Regions from separate parts of the Rhizobium sp. B230/85 genome, predicted to be linked through region 1. Evidence: predicted binding sites of a transcription regulator. Region 1 holds the regulator's gene; each other region holds the start of a gene.
The links. The regulator LexA, encoded in region 1, represses DNA repair genes until DNA is damaged. The targets are predictions, from matches to a motif close to TGTTCNNNNTGTGTTCNG.
Positions count from the first base shown of each region.

Region 2: J5289_RS09180 (DNA polymerase IV) is a predicted target of LexA. The motif match lies at 3,470-3,487, and genes of this name have one in related genera.
Region 3: J5289_RS06060 (PA0069 family radical SAM protein) is a predicted target of LexA. The motif match lies at 2,314-2,331, and genes of this name have one in related genera.

Region 1 covers NZ_CP072156.1:2,105,602-2,110,392, reverse strand. Annotated here, with positions in the region: gene kdsA (3-deoxy-8-phosphooctulonate synthase) at 1-401, opposite strand, end outside; gene J5289_RS10285 (VOC family protein) at 398-1,282, opposite strand; gene lexA (transcriptional repressor LexA) at 1,448-2,167, shown strand; gene J5289_RS10275 (ComEC/Rec2 family competence protein) at 2,148-4,607, opposite strand.
Region 2 covers NZ_CP072156.1:1,901,948-1,906,738, reverse strand. Annotated here, with positions in the region: gene J5289_RS09200 (PleD family two-component system response regulator) at 536-1,906, opposite strand; gene J5289_RS09195 (response regulator) at 1,924-2,295, opposite strand; gene J5289_RS09190 (DUF3572 domain-containing protein) at 2,428-2,736, shown strand; gene J5289_RS09185 (hypothetical protein) at 2,739-3,380, shown strand; gene J5289_RS09180 (DNA polymerase IV) at 3,491-4,786, shown strand.
Region 3 covers NZ_CP072156.1:1,274,087-1,278,877, forward strand. Annotated here, with positions in the region: gene J5289_RS06050 (F0F1 ATP synthase subunit B) at 1-242, shown strand, start outside; gene J5289_RS06055 (ribonuclease HII) at 295-969, opposite strand; gene J5289_RS06060 (PA0069 family radical SAM protein) at 1,084-2,241, opposite strand; gene J5289_RS06065 (glycosyltransferase family 2 protein) at 2,385-2,906, shown strand; gene moaB (molybdenum cofactor biosynthesis protein B) at 2,925-3,479, opposite strand; gene J5289_RS06075 (4-(cytidine 5'-diphospho)-2-C-methyl-D-erythritol kinase) at 3,476-4,384, opposite strand; gene J5289_RS06080 (tetratricopeptide repeat protein) at 4,391-4,791, opposite strand, start outside.

The DNA of each region.
Region 1 (4,791 bases):
GCGACCAGAAGATCGGTCTGGCGTGACAGGAAGGCCGGGATCTGCAGGACATCCACGGTCTTGGCGACAAGGGCGCACTGCTCCTCCGTGTGGATGTCGGTGAGCACCGGGAAACCGTATTCCTTCTTCAGCTCGCCGAAGATCTCCAGAGCCGCTTCCAGCCCAAGGCCACGCTGGGCGGACAGGGATGTGCGGTTGGCCTTGTCGAAGGACGACTTGTAGACGAGCCCGATGCCAAGCGAGGCGCAGAGTTCCTTGAGCTTGCCGGCTATCGTGAAGGCATGATCGCGGCTCTCCATCTGGCAGGGACCGGCAATCAGCGAGAGGCGCTTGCTGTTGGAGAAAGTGACCTTGCCGGGGCCTTCGCCGGCGACCACGTCCGAATTTGTCGAATGGCTCATGCTGTCTCCTCGAAGGCAAACAATGCCCCCTGCCCGGGAGCGGCCTTCACCAGAATAGTGTTGCTCTTGCGTGTGTAGGTCACGCCGTTACCAGCCAAATGCGCTTCTGTCACGGAAAGATCGCGAACCGCAAAGACGATTGCCCGCCCCCGCAGGCCCGCATCTTCACCGGATGGCGCCGCCTCATAGAAGGCCTCCATCCCCTCGCCGCTCAAGATGTCGATTTCCACATTGGCTGCCGATGCTGTGATGCCAAAGGAATGCGGAGCGATTGCGGCACCATTGCCAACTTGGCTGATGAGCCCGGAAAACGCCTCCGGGCTGGCGCAGGACAGCACAATGCGCGAAATGCCGAGAACGCCGTTCGGATGCCTCTCCAGCGCGCTGCGATCCGTCGGCATCGCATTAATGCGCTCGCAGGTGAAAACGAAGAAATCCGGGGCACGCAAATCTGCGGCGAAAGCAAGGCGAAAGCCGGCAATCGATTCGGACCCGTCCGGCATGCGCATCGGCCTTTCGAACTCGAGGATCTTGCCGGCCGAGACCCCGCGGTCGCGAAAGCGCTGCTGGTCGCTTTCAGCATTGCCGGTTGCGAAGGCAATGGAGGAAAAACCATCGTCGCCGACGCGAAACCGGAAAGCCTGGTCGCGCGCGACGAAGACATTGCCGGCCAGCGCCGACGCCTCGCACTCCGAGAGACTGGCAATGCCGAGTGGCTCGAGATAGGTCTTGTCGGCGAAGAAAACGCAAGCATTTTCAGTACCAAAGGGATGCCGTGCATCGGCAGCGACAGTGAAGCCAAGCTTGCTCAGCCGCTGGCGCGCAGAGGCTATATCGCAGGTCGGCAGGACCAGATGGTCGATTGGATAGGCTGCTGTCATGGTTTGTCTCCACCCTGCGAAGCCGTCAGCGACGGCAGCGCGACATGATCTTCCAAAAATGCGATTATTCCAACGGCGTTCACAAAGATTTAGTCACTTGCGGAACACATATGGAACATATAGTGTCCGTTCTGGCTTTGTTTCGCACTTGGAGCACGAAAAACGATGTTGACGCGCAAGCAACAGGAACTGCTTCTCTTCATTCACGAACGAATGAAAGAGTCCGGCGTGCCGCCTTCTTTCGATGAAATGAAGGACGCGCTGGATCTGGCGTCGAAATCAGGTATCCATAGGCTGATCACGGCACTGGAGGAACGCGGCTTCATTCGCCGCCTGCCGAACCGGGCGCGTGCCATCGAGGTCATCAAGCTTCCCGAGGCCTATAACCCGAATGCGCAGCCACGGCGCGGCTTTTCGCCGAGCGTCATCGAAGGCAGCCTTGGCAAGACGCCGGCGGTCGCCGCAGCGCCGACAAAGCCCGCAGTCGACGACCGCAGCGGCTCCGTCTCGCTGCCGGTCATGGGCCGCATCGCCGCCGGTGTTCCCATCGCCGCGATCCAGAACAACACCCACGACATCATGGTCCCCGCCGATATGGTCGGCGCCGGCGAGCATTACGCGCTCGAAGTGCGAGGCGATTCGATGATCGAGGCCGGCATCTTCGACGGCGATACGGTCATCATCCGCAATGCCAGTACGGCGAGCCCCGGCGACATTATTGTCGCCCTCGTCGATGACGAGGAAGCAACGCTCAAGCGCTTTAGGCGCAAGGGTGCCTCCATTGCACTCGAGGCAGCCAATCCGGCTTACGAGACCCGCATCTTCGGCCCGGACAGGGTAAAGATCCAGGGGCGACTTGTCGGACTTATCCGCCGGTATCACTGACCGGTGACGTGGCATCGGTACCGGTGAAGGCCGGCTTTCGCCAGTCATAGGCTCGATGCCTCTCCCATGGACGGTCAAGGGCGCTGAACGCGGTGATGAACTTTGGCTCAGGAGATATCAAGTTGACCTCGATGGAACCTGTTTTGCGTAGCGATGCGCCGGTGTAGAGCACTGCACCGGACCGACAGAGATCAAGGCGAAGTTTGACCGGCGTGATGACAATGTCGGCGGTATCGCAGGCCGGCCCCAGATAAGCCGCATCGGAGATAGTCACCAGCATCGCGCCCGTCTCGAGCATGGCAACGCACCAATCGCGACCATGGCAGGCAAACCCGCCGTCGACCGCATTGTCCAGAGCAGTTTCCATTGCTGATCGCAATGTGGCCTGATGCTCCGCATCCATACGGGTCGAGGGGCGGCCACGAACGGAATGGGGCGGGGTCGAGTTGTCCGGCGGCAGCATTTGCGGCGGCGTATCCTCTGACACCGGCAGGGCTCGCTGCCATTGCTGATAGATGAAATCCGGGGGGCGCTCACGATTGCGCTCGAGTCTCCCCTGCCGGAACATGGCGACCAGTTCGCCATCCTCCGAAATCAGCAGTTCCGATTTCTGGAGAGACGGTTGGAAGGCGGCAAAAGTCACCGAGGCCGCAATCAGCAACGCGCCGGCATGGCGCATGGGCGTTCGCAGCACCGTCATCAGCATGAAGCCGGCAATGATGGTCGGGAAAAGTCCGCTAGGCAGGCGCGCGAAGGGCACATTGCCGCCCCATGCAGCCACCGTCTTTGCGATGACCATGACGATATCAAGTCCCCAACCGGTGACAAGCCAGAACACGCCGTCGAGGCCGAAGGGCATCATCAGCATGGCAAGCATGCCGACCGGCATGACGATGAATGACACCACCGGCATGGCGGCGAGATTGGCAACGAGGCCATAGGTCGCCAGCCGGTGAAAGTGTTCGATCGAGAAGATTGCCGTCGACGCGCCGCCGATGAACGACGTCATGGCGATGCCGGTGAAGAAGCGGCTGACCGCCCGCACCGGCATCGGTGCCCGGAAAGCAGCAAACCGCCGCTCGCGGGGCGGACGTCGCTTCCATAGCGAATAGCCGGATACAAGGGCGATGGTCGCCGCATAGGACATCTGGAAACTCGGGCCGAGGATCTGCGACGGCGAGAGCACTAGAATGGCGATAGCCGAAAGGGCGACATTGCGCAGGCTGAAGGATGGTCTGTCGAACAGCACCGCGACCAGCATGATCGCCATCATGATGAAGGCCCGTTCGGCCGATACACCGAAGCCGGAAATGAAATAATAGGCGGTGACGGTGATCAGCGCACCGACGGCTGCAATTTTCTTGGTCGGAAAAGCCTGCGCCAATCCGGGAAACAGGCTCAGTGCATGCCGGAGGCCGACATAGAAGATACCGGCCGACAAAGCCATATTCAGTCCCGAGATGGCAATGATATGAGCGAGGCCGGACACTCTTAGGGCATCCGTCGTTTCAGGCGAAATCGCCCGACGTTCGTCGTTGACCAGCGAAGCCGCGAAGGCGCCGGTGTCGCCGGGCAGGATCGAGCGGATTCGGTCGCCGATATGGCCGCGCAGCCCAGTCAGCCAGCGGTCGGTCCTTTGGAGCGTCGTTCGCTCGCTGGTGTCGTCGACGCTGGCCATCATCAGTTGCGGCGTACCGTAGAAGAAACCGTTGGCACCGGTGCCTTCGAAATAGGCAGTGAAGGCAAAATCGTGGAGGCCGGGCAGCGCCGGGCCGGCTGGCGGGCTCAACCGGGCCCTGCCCTCAACCACATCTCCGAGTTCGAACGGTACATCCTGGCCGCGCACGAGAAGGGATATCTGCTCCGGTGGCCGCCGAACGACAGGCGCGTCTGTCGCCAGCAGATCCAGCACGTAGCGCCACCGCCCTTTGTCGTCCACTTCGCGGCGCTGAACCTGACCGGTGATGGTGGTAGTCACGGGCGAGTCCAGCATGATCGTCGACGCTCGCCATGTCTCCCATTCAGCGAGAAGCATGCCGAGCAGGCCCAGCGCCGCTGCGAACGCCAGATGCCGCAACGTTGGGCTCAGATTGTGTTTCAGGAGGCAGACGGCGGCGAGCACCAGGAAGACCGCCGCAATGCCCGTCACCGGCGGATTGCCCGGAAGCTCGAACCAGATTATGGCTCCGCAGCCGATGTAGACGGGCGCAAACAGCATTGCGCGACCGTGGGCGGCCTCTTCGGCAATCATCCCCGCGGTTGCGATTCGCCACCCGTTGAGCGAAAGGGCAGCGCGCTTCGGCCACGGCACGGCGTGTTGCGTGCGGGCAGGCATCCGTCCAAGCTTGGCAACGGCGTTGACAGTAGCGCGCGAACGCTCGGCGAGGCCGAGAAATACCTGGCGATGACCTTGCCTCTCGCGCGCGTCCAACTCTGCCATTCGCCAGTCAGCCCCGCTCGCAATCTTCAAGCCCAGGGTATTTTTGCAACCTTTGCTCGAACAATTCAACTGAAATCGATTGAAATGCGTCCCGCGGGAACGTCGCTTCTGGAATGCCGCAGATCGGGCTTTAAAGGCATCGCAGTCATGGCGGAGGCGCTGCCCAAAAGTTGATACCGCGATG
Region 2 (4,791 bases), 200 kb from region 1:
TGCGGCGGACCTGAGCATCATGGGGTATTTCCGTCCGGCTGGACGATGTTCGACCTCGGCAAACTCGCTTAAAAGTCGGTTAAAATCAAGAAGTCTTCAGTGTCAAAAGAGGTCAGACTGACTCTATGGTTAAATAGGGTGCGGTTGAAACTAGCTTGGGATGCGACGCTTTTTGGCTTAAACTCAAAAATACTGCAAAACGTCAGTATACCTTCAGTTACGACTCAATCTTTTTATACTGAGCAGGCGTTGCTTGCAAAATCTGTGTCCGAAGACATCAGCATGGATATGGATGCATGTCAGCATTACGACATAAATCATCCTGCACTACTGTCGTAAACTCAATATATCTTAAATTCTTATTGACTGAAATTGCGAAATCTCGCAATTTTGGAAATAAAATGACGCATAATTACTTATCAATCTTCTGCGAACCAATCCCGGAAGCGCTACTTTTCAGATATTAAACTTTTGTAATGGCCGCACAAAACAGCTTGCAGTGACTTCCTCTCGCACCGCCGGACGCGCTGCAGGCCTAGGCGGCCGCAGCGACCACGCGGTTTCGTCCACCGTTTTTCGCCTCATAGAGGGCGCGGTCGGCTTGCTTCAATAGTTCATCTGGCCCATCGAGCGATGTCTCGCGGGATGAGATCCCGAAGGAAGCCGTGATGGCGATGGTCTGGCCGGTGCCGCGCAGGGTGAATGGTGTACTTTCGACGGCTGAACGCAGTCGTTCCGCAATAGCGGCTGCGACCGGTGCCGATGTATCCGGCATGACGACCACGAATTCCTCACCGCCGAAACGGCAGGCGAGATCGGCGCCGCGGACGGTGGAGCGTACGCGGGCGGCAAATTCCCGCAGGACCTGATCGCCGGCATCGTGACCGTAGAGGTCATTGACGGCCTTGAAGCGGTCGATATCACTGATGAGGATCGAAAGCGGCCTGGCGCGCTGGACGGATCGCTTGAAGAGAATGGCCAGGTGGTTGTCGAGATAACGTCGGTTGTGCAGCCCGGTCAGCGCGTCAGTGACTGCAAGCTCGATGGTCTCCTGGACGCTGGCGCGCAGACGATCATTGTAGCGCTTGCGCTTGATCTGCGTCAGGCAGCGCGCCACGAGCTCGTTGGTATCCACCGGACGCACGATGTAATCGTTGACACCGAGCTCGAGTGCCCGGACGATCATCTCGTCGGCACCCTGATCGGTGATCAGCAGGACCGGAAGAAATCGCGTCCGCTCCAGCGAGCGCAACTGCGAGCAAAGGCGCAGCGGATCATAGTCGTCGAAATTGGAGTTGACGATCACCAGCTCGAAGGAGCTTTCCGCTGCTTCGAACAAGGCTGCCTGGGCGTCGGACATGGCCACGACATTGGCAATCGGCTTCAAGGCGCGCACGATGCGCTCCTGCGAATTGGCGCGGCCGTCGACCAGCAGGACCTGCGCAATCTCCTCGCCCTTGCCCTCGCCGATCCTGCCATCCTCGAAGCCGAGCGTGCGTGCGGTCTCGGCACGCGAGCGCAGCTCGTCACTTAGGGTCTTCAATCTCAGCAGGCTCTTGACGCGTGAAATCAGCTGGAGGTCATTGACCGGCTTTGTCAGGAAGTCGTCGGCACCGGCCTTGAGGCCGCGAACACGGTCTGCCGGCTGGTCGAGCGCCGTCACCATGACAACAGGGATATGGGCAACCTTCGGATCTGCCTTCAGCCGCTCACAGACCTCAAAGCCATCCATGCCAGGCATCATGATATCGAGCAGAATGAGATCCACCTGGGTGGTGTCGCAGATGGCCAGCGCATCCCTGCCATTATCGGCGGTCAGCACTTCGAAATACTCGGCCAGAAGCCTGGCTTCGAGAAGCTTCACATTCGCCGGAATATCGTCAACAACCAGAATTCGCGCGGTCATATGGTCTTTTTCAACGCTCAGGCGTCGCCCAGATAGGTCTTTATTGTTTCAATGAATTTCGGCACGGAAATCGGCTTGGAGACATAGGCTTCGCAGCCGCCCTGGCGGATACGCTCCTCGTCGCCCTTCATCGCGAAAGCAGTGACGGCAATCACGGGAATGACGTGCAGCTCGTCGTCTTCCTTCAGCCATTTCGTCACTTCCAGCCCGGAAACCTCTGGCAGCTGAATGTCCATCAGGATCAGGTCGGGACGGTGCTTGCGGGCGAGTTCGAGCGCCTCCATGCCGTTGCGGGTCTGGATCGTCGAGTAACCGCACGCCTCGATGAGATCGCGAAAGAGCTTCATGTTCAGCTCATTGTCTTCGACAATCATCACTTGCTTGGGCATAATACAGTGTCCTCGCCACCGGCCTTGAATCCACTCAGCGAAAATATAAGGTCGCGCGGCAGCCGATTCGATAAATCCGTTAGGGTGACGCTAGCGGCATTTGGTTGAGAAAAAGGTAATTTGCCCCGCGAAATGCAAAGCAACTTCAAGAAGCCGAAAGGATCTGACGCAGATCCGCAGGAAATCGCTATCGCTGTACTCGGATGGCTGGCGAACGAGCCGGATATGTTCGGCCGCTTCCTGGCACTGACCGGAATGGAGGCCGCCCAGTTGCGCAATGCTGTCAACGAGCCAAGCTTTCTCGGCGGTCTCTTGGATTTCCTGATGAACCACGAGCCATCGCTTATGGCCTTCTGTGCGGCGACAGGCACTGCGCCAGAGGCGGTCATGGCGGCTTCCGCACACTTCTCAGCTCCAGGCCTCGGCTCGGGGGAATACTGATCTTGGACGAGACAACTGACATAGGACATGTGCCGCTTCGGGACAGACCTCTCGTGGTTTGCGACATCGACGAGGTTGTTCTCGAGTTTCTGACGCCGTTCACCCGCTTTTTGCGCGCCAGGGATCACGACCTTCTGGCGCGCTCCTTCCGTATTCACGGCAACGTCGTCTCGAACCAGGATGGGACGGTGCCGGACGACGAAACCGTTTCGGCCTTCCTCGAGGATTTCTTCCTGACGCAGGACCAGTGGCAGACGCCGGCCGAGCGCGTCGTCGAAACGCTCACCGGCCTTGCCGGAGATGCCGATATCGTCTTCCTGACGGCCATGCCGCCGCGCCACCAGCAAACCCGCCGCGCCGTGCTCGACAGGTTCGGGCTTCACTTCCCGATGATCGCTACCGAGCAGCCAAAGGGGCCGGTGCTCGCGCAGTTGCATGGCGACAGGCCGCAGCCGGTTGTGTTTCTGGACGACATCGAGAGAAATCTGCTCTCCGTCGGACAGGCCGTGCCGGATTGCCTGCTGGTCAACCTCATGGCCAATGCCGATTTCCGGCCGTTCCTTCCAGTGCCCTCGCCCGGGATCGTCAGCGTCGAGGACTGGTCTGCGGCGGACATGTTGATCCGGGCGCATATCGGGCTTTGAGGTCCTGGACTGCAGGCACTTATACATGCTCCACCTCTTGCGCCGATTTTCATCCTTGAGTGGCTAGACCATAATGCATAGAGTGATGATGTTCAACATTTGTTCTCATCATGACCAACTTGCCTGATACCACGCCCGGCTTCTGCCGCGATTGCCTGAGCGAACAGCCGGCGGTCGTGAAGCGTTGCGGTGCGTGCGGCAGTCCAAGGCTTGTCTACCACCGCGAACTCAACGACCTGACGCTCGCGCATATCGACTGCGACGCCTTCTACGCGTCGGTCGAAAAGCGCGACAATCCGGAGCTTGCAGACAAGCCTGTGATCATCGGCGGCGGCAAGCGCGGCGTCGTCTCGACCTGCTGCTACGTCGCCCGCATTCACGGCGTTCGTTCGGCCATGCCGATGTACAAAGCGCTCGAGGCCTGTCCCAACGCGGTCGTCATTCGCCCGGACATGGAGAAATATGTCCGGGTCGGGCGCGAGGTCAGGGCGATGATGGAGGAACTGACGCCTCTGGTGCAGCCGCTTTCCATCGATGAGGCCTTTCTCGAACTTGCCGGCACGCAGCTTCTGCACCAGGATCGCCCTGCCCGTATCCTGGCGAAGTTTGCCAGGCGGGTGCAGTCCGAGATCGGCATCACGGTGTCGGTCGGGCTGTCCTATTGCAAATTCCTCGCCAAGGTCGCCTCCGACCTCAACAAACCACGCGGCTTTTCGGTCATTGGCCGACAGGAGGCAGTCGAGTTCCTGGCGCCACGTCCCGTCACCACCATCTGGGGCGTCGGCAAGGCATTTGCCGCGACGCTGGAGGGCGACGGCATCCGCACCATCGGCCAGCTGCAGGCAATGGACGAAGGAGCCTTGATGCGCCGCTACGGCGTCATGGGGCAGCGGCTGTTCCGGCTGGCGCGCGGCATAGACGATCGCGAGGTGCATCTTAACGACCCCGCCAAGAGCGTGTCTGCAGAGACGACCTTTTTCGAAGATATCTCCCGATATGACGACCTAGTGCCTGTTCTGCGCAACCTCTCCGAAAAAGTGTCGAGACGCCTGAAGAAGGGCGACATCGCCGGCCATACCGTGGTGCTGAAGCTGAAGACGGCGGATTTCAAGAGCCGCACCCGCAACCGCAAGCTCGAAGACCCGACACAACTGGCCGACCGGATTTTCCGGACCGGGCTCAGGCTGCTGGAGGCCGAGACCGACGGCACGAAATTCCGCCTTCTCGGCATCGGCGTTGGCGACCTCTGCGACGCCGGCCGCGCCGATCCGCCAGATCTTGTGGACGAACCCGCCGCCCGGCGGGCCGCAGCCGAGGCAGCAATGGACAAGCTCAGAGCCAAGTTCGGGGATGCATCGGTGGAAACGGGGTACACGTTCGGTGCCGGCAGGCGGGAGCGGTCGTGAAGGAC
Region 3 (4,791 bases), 830 kb from region 1:
AAGCCGAGTTGCTGACAGCCGAAGCCAAGAAGAAGACGGAAGAATTCGTCGAACGCCGCACTGCAATTTCCGAGCAGAAGATCAAGCAGGCAGAGCTCGACGCCATCAAGGAAGTTCGCGCTGCCGCTGTCGACTTGGCAATCGCCGCAGCCCAAACCGTCATCGCCAGCAAGGCAGACGCCGGTGTTCAAGCGAAGCTGTTCCAGGCAGCGCTTGGCGACGTCAAGGCAAGCTTGAACTAAGCTTTGTACACATCAATGCGAAAGGCCGGGCATCGTCCCGGCCTTTTTGCATTTAGGGGGTTTCGTTGGCGAGGACATCCTTGCGCATCGGCCGGAAGCTCATGCGGTGCAAAGGGCAGGGGCCGACAAGCTCGATGCTGCTGCGATGAACGGCGGTGGCATAGCCGGCATGGGCTGCAAAGCCATAGGCCGGAAATACCATGCCGGCCCTGACCATCATCCGGTCGCGCGTCACCTTGGCAAGAATCGAAGCTGCAGCGATCGACAGCGACCGCCGGTCGCCCTTGACCACAGCCCTGCCCGAACAGGGGAGGCCTGGTGGCACGTCGAGCCCGTCGACAAGCACGAAGCCTGCCGGGATCGCAAGACCGCAGACAGCCCGCCGCATGGCATCGAGGCTCGCCTTGCGAATATCGGTCGCGTCGATGCGCCCGGCGCTGGACGATGCGATTGAGATCGTCGATGTCGCAATGATGAATTCGAACAGCTCTTCCCGTCGGGTCGCAGACAATTGCTTGGAATCGTTCAGGCCTTCGGGAATGTTATCGGGATCGAGGATGACGGCGGCAGCAACGACAGGCCCGGCGAGAGGACCTCGGCCTGCCTCGTCCGTGCCGGCAACCGGCCAGTGGCCTGCCTTGCGCGCCGAGTGCTCGAGCGTGAAATCCGGGACGAGCGGCAGGTCTTCGAAGAGCTGGGGAGAATCGGGTGGCGTGCGACGTGTCATGCGGCTGACCCTCGCACGCCAACCCGATTTCCTGCAAGTCCCCCGGCATTGGGGCGGCCAAGCCGGGGGATATCCTTTGGACAGTCAGGGCAACCGTCCGCAGGAATGGGGTTTTCAGAGCAGCGACAACTGAACGCCACTGCCATCCGGCGGAACGAACAGATCGGTGCGCAGCCGAATGCTGCGGCGCGTAAGACCGAGCCTCTTGGTGGCCATCTCGAACCGGCGGCTGATCTGCCAGGCGTAGGGTCCGGCACCCTTCATCCGCTTGCCAAAATCCGCATCGTAATCCTTGCCACCGCGCATCTCGCGGACCAGCGACATCACATGCCGGTACCGGTCCGGATAGTTCTGCAGCAGCCAGTCGCGGAACAGCGGGCTGACCTCGAGCGGCAGGCGCAGCATCACATAGCCGGCCTCCTGAGCCCCGGCCGCCTTGGCCGAATCGAGGATCTTCTCGAGTTCATGGTCGTTGAGTGCCGGGATCATCGGCGCCACCATGACCGAAGTCGGGATGCCGGCTGCGGAAAGCATCCGGACTGCCTCCAGTCTGCGTGCCGGCGTCGAAGCGCGGGGCTCCATGGTGCGCGCAAGCTTGCGGTCGAGCGTGGTGACCGACAGCGAGACGCGCACGAGGTTCTTTGCCGCGAGTTCGCCAAGGATATCGAGGTCGCGCAGCACCATCGCCGATTTGGTGACGATGGATACCGGATGGTTGGCCCGGTTCAGCACCTCCAGGATCTGGCGCATGATCCGCCATTCCTTCTCGATCGGCTGATAAGGATCGGTATTGGTGCCAATGGCAATGACCTTCGGCTCGTAGCCGGGTTTGGCCAGTTCTCTTTCCAGCAGCTTCGGCGCATCCGGCTTGGCAAACAGCTTGGCCTCGAAATCCAGCCCGGCAGACAGCCCCATATAGGCGTGCGTCGGGCGCGCGAAACAGAAGATGCAGCCATGCTCGCAGCCACGATAGGGATTGATCGAGCGATCGAAGGGAATGTCCGGCGACGTATTGCGGGTAATCGCCGTGCGCGCTTTCTCGATCTGCACCTCGGTCCTGAAGGGAGGCAGGTCTTCCAGCGACTGCCAGCCGTCGTCGACGCTCTCGCGGCTCGATGGTTCGAAGCGACCGCCAGGATTGAGCCCAGCACCGCGACCACGCCGCCGGTCGATGTCGATCCGCAGACCGGACGAAACGATCAGTGCATCAGCCATATCTGCCGTGTTGGCAGGCGCGAATGCGGCCTGCCCTGCAAGGGACTGTTGGTTCATCGGTGGCTCCAGCGGCAGGGGATGCCCGTGCATCCCGATGTCTGACCTTGATTAAATTCCTATCGCAGCAATGAGAACAATGCAAGAACAAAATGCGGAAAACTGCGCTAGCATTCGATTATGCACCGCACTATAAACGAGCGATGTTGACAGTCATAATCGAATGCCGGGATCAGGAACCCGAATTGGCGCAGACACTTGCGTCCCTCGTCGCGGGTGCGATCGAGGGCCTGGTCTGTGACGTCGTGGTTCTCGACCATGGCTTAAGCGATGGCACCGAGCGCGTCGCCGATGCCGCCGGCTGCCGCTATCATACCGAATGGGATCTCGGCGAGATCCTGCGCTCCGCACGCGGCGAGTGGCTGCTCCTGGTAGAACCCGGCGCGCGCCCGCAGGCCGGCTGGATAGACGAGATCGGCGAGTATATGGCACTGAACAAGTTGCCTGCCCGCTTCACCGCTTCGCGTGGATACAGGCGGCCGTTGCTGCAGCGCATCGGTCGGGCGGTGTCGCCGCTGGAGTTCGGCTTCCTCATTTCAAAGGCTCAGGCCGTGGCCGCTGCCAGAAGCGGCATGACGCTGGCAGAACTTGCCAGGGGCCAGAAGCCCGGAAAGCTGTCGAGCGAGATCATCCCGTCCTGGGTGGCGGCGCGCTCGGTGCGCTGATCTGGCTGGCCTCTTTGATCAGACGGATTGCCCGCCGCGCTTGAGGTGCTCGTCGAGGCGAGGCATGATCTCGATGAAATTGCAGGGCATGTGACGGTAGTCGAGCTGTGCCTTCAGGATGCCATCCCAGGCATCCTTGCAGGCCCCGGGCGATCCCGGCAGTACGAAGATGAAAGTGGCATTGGCCAGCCCTGCCGTCGCCCGCGACTGGATCGTCGACGTGCCGATCTTGTCGTAGGAGATGCGATGGAAGACCGCCGAAAAACCCTCCATGCGCTTTTCAAACAGCGGCTCCAGCGCATCCGGCGTCACGTCGCGGCCGGTAAAGCCGGTGCCGCCGGTAGTGATCACCACATCGACTGCGGGGTCCGTGGTCCAGGCTTCCACGGTAGCGCGGATCTGTGCGATATCGTCGGGCACGATGGCGCGGGCGGCCAACCGATGGCCGGCGTCTGCAATGCGCCTCACCAGAGTGTCACCGGATTTGTCGTCTTCGGCTGTGCGGGTGTCGGAGACGGTGAGCACGGCAATGCCGACTGGCACGAAAGGCCGCTGTTGCGTCGAGCCTGTCATCGGAGATCTCCTGCGGTTGTCTGCGTTGCCTGAAAATACCAGTCCGGCCTGTGGCTGTGAAGCGAAGCGGCCGCAGCTTTGGCTGCATCCAGATCGTCAAACAGGGCAAAACAGCTGGCACCAGAGCCGGACATCCTGACGAGCCTGGGTCGTTGCCCGGCCATCAATACCGATAGCTCGCCGATCTCGGGGCAAAGTGCACGCGCCGGCGGTTCTAGATCGTTGCGGAGGCTGTCGATCACGGAAAGCCACTCGTGGCTACTCTTCAGTTGCCGGTGTTCGAAACCGAACGGTGGATTGTTCTTCTCCCTCAACTGACGAAAAACCGCCGGTGTCGATACCCCGACCAGAGGGTTGCCGATCAGCAAGCCGAAGGAGGGAAAGTCCGGCAGCACGTCGATCTCCTCGCCGATGCCACGGGCGATCAGCGGCCGGCTCGTCAGACACATCGGCACGTCAGCCCCGAGTTGCAGCGCAAGAGCCTTCAGCTTATCCGGCGTGAGAGTGATGTTCCAAAGCCGCATCAGCCCGCGCAAGGCCGCAGCGGCATCGGCCGAGCCGCCACCTATGCCGGAGGCGATGGGCAAGCTTTTCTCGAGATGAATCATCACCGGCGGTGCACTGCCGCCAGATGCCTGCCGCAAAAGATCGCGCGCCCTGATCACGAGGTTGCTAGTGGGTTGCTCCTGCGGGCCAAGAGACGTTGCGAACCGTCCGGATATCTCGAAACCGTCAGCATCGGCGGAGCGGAACCCCAGCCGGTCGCCATGATCGGTAAAAGTCACCAGCATGTCGAGCAGGTGGTAACCGTCGCCCCGAAGTCCCGTCACATGCAGGGCAAGGTTGATTTTCGCGGGCGCCTCTTCCGTGAGGTCGAAGGCGCCCGCGTCAAAAATCGATAGCATCGGTCGTCAGGATTTCTTGTCGACTGGCGGGGTCTCGGCCGGGACTGCTGCCGGCGGCTTGGATTTCTCCGCAGCCTTGGGGTCGTCGAGCGGCGGCAGGCCGTTGGCGATCTTGTCCTTCAGACGCGGCAGGTCGGCCTCTTCCGGCTTGTAGGTAATCGCCCGGTTCCACTGGTAGACGGCCTCGAGACGACGCCCGACGCGCCAGTATGCATCGCCGAGATGGTCGTTGACGGTGACATCGCCGGCTTCCAGCTGCACGGCGCGTTCCAGTTCCTTGACCGCATCGTCGAAGCGGTTGAGGCGGAAATAGGCCCAGCCGAGCGAATCGACGATGTAGCCGTCGTCAGGTCGCGCATCGACAGCCTTCTTGATCATCGCCAGCCCCTCGTCGAGGTTGCGGTTCA